Regions from separate parts of the Flavobacterium sp. AJR genome, predicted to be linked through region 2. Evidence: riboswitches for the same ligand, from Rfam matches in the RefSeq annotation. Region 2 holds a riboswitch; each other region holds the start of a gene.
What was found. A riboswitch is a leader RNA that binds a small molecule or an ion and turns the genes downstream of it on or off. The one in region 2 is predicted to bind cobalamin.
Positions count from the first base shown of each region.

Region 1: linked by a shared signal. The riboswitch ahead of B8T70_RS11215 (TonB-dependent siderophore receptor) and the one ahead of B8T70_RS17970 (DUF5074 domain-containing protein) in region 2 are both predicted to bind cobalamin.
Region 3: linked by a shared signal. The riboswitch ahead of B8T70_RS06075 (TonB-dependent receptor) and the one ahead of B8T70_RS17970 (DUF5074 domain-containing protein) in region 2 are both predicted to bind cobalamin.

Region 1 is NZ_NCWQ01000036.1:32,409-35,698, forward strand. It holds gene B8T70_RS11215 (TonB-dependent siderophore receptor) at 1-1,282, opposite strand, end outside; cobalamin riboswitch at 1,310-1,544, opposite strand; gene cobC (alpha-ribazole phosphatase) at 1,623-2,159, opposite strand; gene B8T70_RS11225 (adenosylcobinamide-GDP ribazoletransferase) at 2,144-2,941, opposite strand; gene cobT (nicotinate-nucleotide--dimethylbenzimidazole phosphoribosyltransferase) at 3,007-3,290, opposite strand, start outside.
Region 2 is NZ_NCWQ01000072.1:31,508-34,797, reverse strand. It holds gene B8T70_RS17970 (DUF5074 domain-containing protein) at 94-1,413, opposite strand; cobalamin riboswitch at 1,734-1,926, opposite strand; gene B8T70_RS17965 (MFS transporter) at 2,168-3,290, shown strand, end outside.
Region 3 is NZ_NCWQ01000017.1:34,177-37,466, reverse strand. It holds gene B8T70_RS06075 (TonB-dependent receptor) at 1-1,376, opposite strand, end outside; cobalamin riboswitch at 1,493-1,703, opposite strand; gene B8T70_RS06070 (GNAT family N-acetyltransferase) at 2,043-2,885, shown strand; gene B8T70_RS06065 (glycerophosphodiester phosphodiesterase family protein) at 3,153-3,290, shown strand, end outside.

The sequences.
Region 1 (3,290 bases), on a different contig from region 2:
TTAAATCAGGATTTCCTCCTTCTTCCCAATACAAATCATTAAACGTTGGAATTCTGAAATTTCGAGAGAAATTTAATTTCAGATTATATAATTTACTAAATTGATAAGATGACCCTAAAGAGAATAAAACAGGAGATTTGTAATTATTTGTAAATTCTTTTCGGATGCCTAACTCGTTTTTCCAATTTGCAAAAAAATCTTGTTTTATCATTAATGCAGCTGAGCTAATTTCTCTCACATGATCTCCAAAACCAGTTCCGTAACCTTTGGTTCTATTATAATCTAGGATAGCGTTTACTTGAGTTGATTTAAAAAGAGTGTATCCTAAATCAGCTTTAGTAATTAGGCTTTCTGTTTTTCCGTGGCTATAGTTGTTTTTTGAATTATCTTCAAAATATTGATATTTCTCAGTAATAAAAGCAGTTTTAAAGTTGGTTGTGAATCTGCCAAAATCACCATCATATTCTATTAAATTACGACTGAAACTATTAATGTATTTTGATTTGGTTTCAGATTCAGAAATAATTGAAGTATTTCGGTCAGTATTAGATGTTTGGCTGTATAATTTAAGGCTGTTCTTTGCGTCAAATTTATAACCTAGGTTTGCGCTCATCGTAATGATATCATATTGCCCGTTTTGGTTCCAGCGTTGTTCACCTTTCCAGTTGTATCGGTTTAAGTATTTGTAATCATTGGCTGAGCTATTTTTAGAAAATCCAATTTGTGCGCTCCACTTTTCGTTTGAAATATTTGTTTTGTAGTTGATTCCAATGGTATTAAAGCTTCCGTAATCTAGCTTTAAATTATTTTCAAACCTTTTGTAAAAACTTAAATCATTGTTTAAATGTACTGTTCCTCCCACAGCACCACTTCCGTAAATAACACTTCCTCCACCAGCTTTTACACTTACCGAATTGTAGTCAGATCCGGCTATAGTATTAAAATCGGTACTTCCGTTCATCTGAGAATTGATATTGATACCGTTCCATATTACAGCAGCTTGGGAAGCCGTTGTTCCTCTAAAAGCAACTGTCGAAAGCATACCACGACCGTATTCTTTAAAATAAATAGTAGAGTTAAAGTTTAATAAATCGGTAAGTAATGCTTCATTTCTATTAATAATAGAGTCATTAAGTACTTGAATTGATTGTGAATCAGAGTATTTCTTGAGGTTAGTGTCGGAAACTATAACTTCTTTTAATTTTGTTATAGAATCATTTTGTGCCAAAATGAATTGGCAAACTAAGAGCGAAAAACAGATGTAAAACTTTTGTAATGTCATAATTTCTAAACTCTTTTTCCCGAGAGTTCGATATTTGTTAACAAAGGCAGGTCTCCTGGCTTCGCGTCTTGTTGTTTCCCTTCCCGTCCTAAAACAGTGGTTTGTAGTTAACAACAAGCATCCCTTACAGGACTAAGCTTACAGTTGCGGGTACAGCTCAAGATTTTCGAATGTAGATTTTGATGTTTTCAATCTTCAATTACTTGATTCCCTTTTAATGTGTCTCAAAAAATATAGCACAACCTTAATGAAAGTGCAAATATAAAGTTAAAAAAGCTTATAAATCAATTCTGTTTGATTATTTAATACTATTCATAAACAAAACAAAAATTGATTTTATTTAGATATCGACTTTAATTACTTGTCCAAAATCGACTTTGTTTTGGAAAGCATCTTTAAGAGGAAGAGAGTTTAAAAGACATAATATGCTTCTTATTACTCCGGCATGTGCAACAATAATTGCCTTTGACGGTTTTTTAGCAAGTATTTCGTTTTCTATAAAATGAGTGACTCTTTCATGTAAATCGATGAAAGATTCTCCGTTTGAAACTCGAATATTTACGAAATCTTCCATCCACGGATTTAAATCATTTGAAGAAATTTCATTCCAATTTTTCATTTCCCAATCACCAAAATCCATTTCCATCAAACGTTTGTCCTCTTTGTAATTTAAAATTTTGGTTTCTTGTTGGATATGTTTGGCAAGTAACACACAACGTTTTAATGGACTCGAATATAACAATGCATCTTGAGGTAATTGCTTTACAATGTTTTCAAAAATCAAATCATAAGGTTCAGCAATATTTACATCAGTTTGACCGTAGCAAATTCCTTTTTCGCAAACAGTTTCGGTATGACGAACTAAATAAATTTCCATACTGCTATAACACTTAAATAAAAAATAACTTCGCAAACTTGTTGTGTTGCGCCCAAACAATCTCCAGTATAACCATCAATCCATTTTTGGAAATAACGTGCCAAAAAGTAGCGTGTTAGGAAAACTGGAATTAATACTAAAAGTAATTGATATTGAAAATAAGAAAGAACCAAGAGAGGTAATAAACCAAAAAAGAAAGAACCTAAAACTTCTTTCCAGCTAAAGCTTTTTGCAATTGGTTTGCTTTTGCTTGTCGCATCTTCACGAGAATATTCATGTGTAAATACGATGCTTATAGCTGCTAAACGACTAATAGAGTGTCCTGCAATAAACAACAATAAAATAGTAATTACCGATTGCTGACTTGTAATTGTCTCTATAGTTACCAGTTCTGAAAGTAACTGAAATTTTAATAAAAATAATAATACAACACCAATAGCTCCATAAGCGCCAATGGCACTGTCTTTCATGATGAGTAAGATTTTTTCTTTGGTCCAACCCCCACCAAAACCATCACAAACATCGGCAAAACCATCTTCATGAAAAGCTCCAGTAATTAAAATCCCAGCAATCATTCCTATAATTACTGCTGCGGGTGTTGAAACTAAAAATGAAGCACCATAAAATGCCAGAAAAGATATACCTCCAACAATCCAACCAATCAAAGGGAAATATCGACTTGCTTTATTAAGGTAATCAGGATTATGGTCGATATTTTTAGGACAAGGAATCCTTGTGTAGAACATTAATGCAGTAAAAAAAATATGGAGTTGTTTTTTCATTTAATAGTTTTATTTATTTGGCTAAAGATAGTTGCTGAAACTAAAAACTGCGACTGAATACTGTTTTACTTCTTACTAACTCCAGCATTTTCAAAAGTAGCCATTTCGTTAAGGAAAACAATTGCCGATTGTAATATAGGTAAAGCAATTGCACAGCCCGTTCCTTCGCCTAAGCGTAAATTTAGTTGTAGAACTGATTGAGCTTCTAGATAATCTAATAATTTCTGATGTGCTTGTTCAGCAGATGAATGACAGTAAATAGCATTTTTCTTGATTTCAGGATTTATTTTATAAGCAATTAAAAATGCCACAGTACAAATAAAACCATCTACCAGAATTAGCATATTGT
Region 2 (3,290 bases):
AAAAGGTTCGCAAAGCTTCATCATAAAGCTTTGCGAACCTTTGCGTAAATCTTAGCGTACTTTGCGGTAAAAATTCTTTACAGTTTAAAAAAATTATTGATGAAATACAGAAACTGCAGGAAAATAATATCCTGAAAAATTTACCGATGCTGTTTTTGCTCCTGAATCAGCGTTAAATATATAAAGATTGTTTATAGAGAAATTCACACCAAAACCTGAATTTAAGGTATTTACCACCAAAGTATTTTTCTTTCGGTCATAACCAATTCCTGCACCATATAAAATATTTGAATTTGTTAATGTAATAAAAGGCGCAGTCAATGACTCTGGAGTACCAGTGTATTTGTAAATTTCTTTACCACCACTAAAACTTCCGTTTTTAGCAATAAAAACATCATTTTTAGCAGCCGTAATAGATCCCGGATGCCAAGCTCCCCAGCTTCCGTAAGCCTGAAAACCTAATGCAATTTCTTTTACTTCAAGAGTATTTGAATCTATACTTATAAGATTTTTTCCTCCTGCTGCCCATACTTTTTTATCATCGGTAACAGCAAATCCTAAAACCATACCCGGAATCGTTTTTTCGACTACCAATGTTGAAGCATTTATTACAATAACCCCTTTTGAAGCAGATAATGCAAAAATATAACCATTGGTCTTAACAACATCTCCAACCTGACCTGTAACGCCTTCGATTTGTCCATTCACCTCCATCGTATTAAGATTAAGCTTAAATATCCCTTTACCAGAAGTCAAAAGGGCTTGATTTTCATCAATACCCACAACTGCACGCCAGTCGTTTCCGCCTTTAGCAGGGACTCTTTTTTCTTCTTTTAACGAATAAGCATCGGCTACTACAACAGGTCCGCCAACTTTAGAAACTAAAAATAGTTTTTTATTAATGATGGTTCCAAATTCTAATGTAGATGATGCCGGTTTTAAATCTTTATCTGGATTTACTTTTACAAAAATACTGTCTTCTATAGCTCTTGTATCGTATCTATAAAATCCTACCGTTCCAGTTCCGTGACCAAACCATCCTTCGTTGATCATAAAGAAACCGTTTTCATATGCTCCCCATGCATGGATATCATAAGTAAGAGAAACTTTTCCGCCATCATTTTTGGCTATCATTGTAATTTTAAAATCTCCCCTCGTTTCTGGTTTAAAGATATAGGTAGAATCAGATCCTACTACTTTTCCGTCTATCGCCCATTCAAAAGAAACGTTCTTTCTATCTGCTAATTTTGAGCTTAATTGAAGTGTTTTCCCAACAGTTAAAGTATCTTTTAATTGCTGTTCGCCTTTTATTACTGGTGGCTCTGTAAAATCGTCATCATTATTACACGAAACTGTTAGCATCATCAAAGAAGCAATTGCAATTAATTGCTTGGAAAAAAATCGGTTTTTCATTATTCAATATTTAAAAATTATATTACTTAATTCTTTAAATCGAAATACAATTCACCCTTACAAAAGTTGTATAAATAAACTTTTGTAAAAGCATAGCATATTGTAAAGCGATACGTTTTAATGATTTTTTTAGTGGAGAAAAAGAAAATATCGAAAGGAGAAGCTTCCAAAAAAAAGATTGCTTTTGCGATATTATATTTGCAGAAAAAAAATCTCATAAATTCCATTTTTGGCTTACGAGAATAGAATAGACAAACAATACCATTATCACACAAAGTGAAAAGTATTATTCTTAATTCAAGCTTCAATCCCCGAAAGCTATTTATTACTATAAAAACGGCAGGTCTTCTGACTTACTCCCTACACCCAGCCTTCCCTTTCTAAATGAAAAGTGACGTATTAAAGGGTTTCGGTTAATGAGTTTACAGCTGCGGGACAGTTTTGGATTTACACCAAATTCCCTTTTAATGTCAATATCATATCGATATGACAACCATTTTCTGTTTCAAAATTTGAGTTGCAAAACTAGTGTTTTCTTTCGTAACAAAGCAATAGTTATTTATTTTAAAGGCCTTGAACATCTCTGTAAACTATAATTTATTTTGAATTATGAAACTTTGATTTACTGAACAAATGTTAAATCAACAAACAAACCCTATTTGTTAAAAAACCATCAACTAAATATAAAAATATCTTATATATTCGTAAAATGATACCTTATACTTTTATTTACTATTAAAAACACAGCCATTTTATGAGTAACACATCTACAAAAGGAATTTGGAAAGTTATTTCGGCCTCTTCTATGGGGACAATGATAGAATGGTATGATTTTTATATTTTTGGGAGTTTGGCTGTGGTTATTTCGACCAAATTTTTCCCCTCCGATAATCCAACAGCATCTTTCTTGGCAACATTAGCCACTTTTGCAGCAGGATTTGTCGTTAGACCTTTTGGCGCTTTATTCTTTGGACGTCTTGGAGATTTAATTGGGAGAAAATACACTTTTATGGCGACCCTATTATTAATGGGATGTTCTACTTTTTTAATTGGATGTATTCCGAGCTATGAGACTATTGGTTTCTTAGCACCATTATTAGTCTTGATTTTACGATTATTACAAGGTCTTGCACTTGGCGGAGAATATGGAGGCGCTGCAACCTATGTTGCCGAACATGCTCCTGTGGGTCAACGCGGATATTGGACTTCATGGATTCAGACTACTGCAACTGTTGGGCTTTTTATTTCTTTGATGGTCATTTTAATCACAAAAAATTCTCTCTCGGCGGAATCATTTGATTCTTGGGGATGGCGTGTTCCGTTTTGGGTTTCGATTGTAATGGTAGGAGTTTCTTATTTGATACGAAAAAACATGGATGAATCTCCTGTTTTTGCTAAAGCAAAAAAGGAAGGAAGCATAAGCGTAAACCCTTTAAAAGAAAGTTTTGGGAATAGATATAATCTAAAATTTGTCTTGCTTGCTTTATTTGGCGCAACAATGGGACAGGGTGTAGTTTGGTACACTGGACAGTTTTACGCCATGAGTTTTATGAAAACTGTAATGAGTATAGATTCTTCACAAGTAGATGGATTACTAGGAATTGCATTATTGTTAGGTACTCCGTTTTTTATAGTCTTTGGGTGGCTAAGTGATAAGATCGGTCGAAAATATATTATGATGGGTGGCATGTTACTCGCTATCCTACTCTACAGACCTATATACAAACAAATGTATGAAACTGTGAATCTGGATAACAAGGTTATTTCGAATACATATACAACTGAAGCCGATAACAATGACAAAAAAGAACATTACGTTATTACAAACAATGAATATTCAGACGGGACAACTGCAGCGATTAAACAAATAAGTCATG
Region 3 (3,290 bases), on a different contig from region 2:
GTGGGCATCCTGAAAATACGTTTTGCAAATGCTCGTAAATTAAAATCGTAGTCTTTAAATGGTGTATACCCAAGAAATAATGCAGGAGTAAACTCTTTTTTGTCGGGAGCTTTTGCATTATAGCGCACTTCTTCCTGAACATAAGTACCCACAACACTACCTAAAGCTTTAAATTGCCCAAGTCTGAAAGAACTTGCCAAAGAAAACAAGGCAGTATAGCGTTGCGGAAAAGAAAATTGAGTTTGTATTCCTTTTCTTGTAGCATTTAGTTTATTGTATTGAAAATCTGTAGATAACGAAACATCCCATGTAGGTAATATGTTGTACATATTTACTGCCGAGAAATATATTTCCTGTTGGTAATAACTATCGTCAGATTGTGCTCCTTCGGTTACTGTTTCTCCTAAAATATTGGTAGTATCTCTGGCAACATAATGCGTGTAATCGTAAGCGTATTTTGCCTTTGCCTGAAATTTGTATTTTTTTGTAAAATCCTTTACTATAGATGCCTGTGTGAAGAAATTCTTGTCGTACTGTCTAAATCCGTCAGAAAACTTATTTTCGACAATTGCTCCTGGTGCTCCCCTATCTGAGTCGTAATAATAAACTTTGGCATCCCAGGAACCATTATTTATTTTTCCGTAAAGTCCAGATTCAAATCTGAAAGCTTCAATATCACTATTATGTCTTGTGGCAGTAGTATCGTAAGCTACAGTACCATCCTGATTGTTTCTTTTGTATCTAAATTTATATTCTCCGTTAGATTTTATATACTCAGAACTTACGCTCATGCTTACTTTATTGCTCAGCTTTTGTTCCCATCTAAAAGACGGATCAAAATAATTTATAGTCATGGTTTTAAACCGCACCAATAAATTTGTTTTTTTATCCCCTTCAAAAACGGGACGTTTGGTTCTTAAATAAATGGTAGATGCAGCTGCAAAGTCTTTTGCCGACTGGAATATTTCGCTTTTCTGACCGTTATACATGGTAAGAGATTCCATGTCGTCTAGCGAATATTTACCCAAATCAGTAACTCCGTTTTGCGCATTACCTAATTGGATTCCGTCGTAAAAAACACCTACATGGTGCGTTCCCATATTACGGACATCTACAGTTTTAAGTCCGCCAAGACCACCATAATCTTTAATCTGGACTCCGGCAAAATAACGAAGCGCATCAGCAACATTATGACTGGCAAGATTTTCTAGTAATTTCCCCGAAAGACTTTGCACAGGAATTACTTCCTGGTATGGTTTTGCCTTAAGAATTACTTCTTTTAGTTTGCGAATGCTATCATTGGTTGCTTGCGAATGAAGCAAAAATGGAGTAAATAAGATAAAAACGAATAAAAGCTTTTTGTTTGTATTATACATCACTAAATAAATTATAAAAACTTTTCGCGATGTAATAATCAAGAAGCATAATAAGAAAGTCCCGCTATAAAATAACAGGCTAATTTTCTTGTTCTTCAACTTTATTCCTCGAAAGTTTTAAACTATGTGATTTTGGCAGGTCTCCTGACTTGTTCCATCTTTAAACAACCTTCTCATCCCGAGAATCGGGACAATGGCATTAGTAACGTTTAAAGACTTATATAGAACTTACAGTAGCGGGTCTGTTCAGGATTTACACCTGATTCCCTTTTAACTATTTCTTCTTAAAATTTTAAGAAAAAGTAGACCAAAATTTTGAGCAAATATATAACATAAGTTTATGAAAAAAAGTTCTTATTTAATTTAATTACAATTAAGACAATAAAACAAGGGTATAATCTGCTAATTTGATAATTTTCATTTATATCCAATAAATTTAAAAATATGACAATATATCAATTTGAAAACTAGACGATTCTTGTAAAAAAACAATATCTCGATGTTTCGACATCCATGTGGTTACCTTCTATTTTTTAATAAAATCTAAAATAGTTCATCATTGTTTTTTACATAAAATGTATATTTGATTTTCTCTATTTCAATATTTAGAAAACCTTTATAAATTAGAGAAACTCAATCTTAAACTCAAAAAATTTTGCATAAAAAATGGAAGTAAAAAGTTTAGAAAACATTGATATTAAAGATCTATTAGCGGTTATTAATTTATCTTTTTCAGATTATATCGTGCCTTTTAGTCTTAATTTAGAGCAACTTAAAACTAAGATTTCTGCCGAAAATATTAAATTAGATTTGTCTATCGGAGTTTATGCCGAAGATAAATTAGTTGGATTTATGCTGCATGCTTTAAATACTACAAACGAAGAATTTGTTGCTTATAATGCTGCAACTGGTGTTGTTCCAGATTATAGAGGAAAAGGTTTAGTTGGTAAAATGTATGATATTTTAGTGCCGAAATTAGAAAATCTTGGCGTAAAGCAAATGGTTTTAGAAGTTATAGAAGGAAATCATCCTGCAATACGAGTTTACGAAAAGATGGGTTATACAATACATAGAAAACTAGATTGTTTTAAAGGTAAAGTACCGGCATTAGATATAAATCCTAAAGTTGATATAAAGAATCTTAAAGAAACTCAATGGGAATTGTTTAAATCTTTTTGGGATATAGAACCTTCATGGCAAAACGATATTATGGCAGTGAGCAATAGTATAGAATTTAGCCAAATTCTTGGAGCTTATATAAATGACGCATTGGTAGGTTATGCAATATATAATCCTACATCCAAAAAAATTAATCAAGTAGCTGTAGCTCCTAATTATCGTCGTAAAGGAATTGGTACGAGTTTATTTAATCACATTAACAATGCTTTGGATCAAAATGAATTATTAGTATATAATGTTCAGAATAGTTCTGCAGAAGCAAAAGGATTTATAAAAAATTTAAATATACCATATACAATTTCGCAATTTGAAATGAAAAGAAATCTTTAAGTAAAATTGATTTATAATATTTGAACCTGGACGAAAGTTTACTAAAATTTGATTTTTTTTTATAATTTTTCAACAGAATTGTATATTTAAGATTGTAATAAAAAAAGGTAACCATATAAGTAATGTAAGTCCATTTAAATTTTAGGCTGATTAAGTCGCGCTTATATTTACTTAAATTACTTATATGGTTAAAATAATTTCACTTTTTATAGGGCTTTGCATAGTAGGAATTGCTTAATTTTGCAATCCAATTTTAATAAATATAATATGTTTCAGAATAAAAGTTTGTGGCTTGCAGTTTTAGTTTCTTTCGTTTTTAGTTTTGGTTTTGCCCAGGAAAATGAATATTTATTAAAATTTAAAACTTCTAAAGAATTACAGAAGTTTTTAAATTATTCTAAGAAA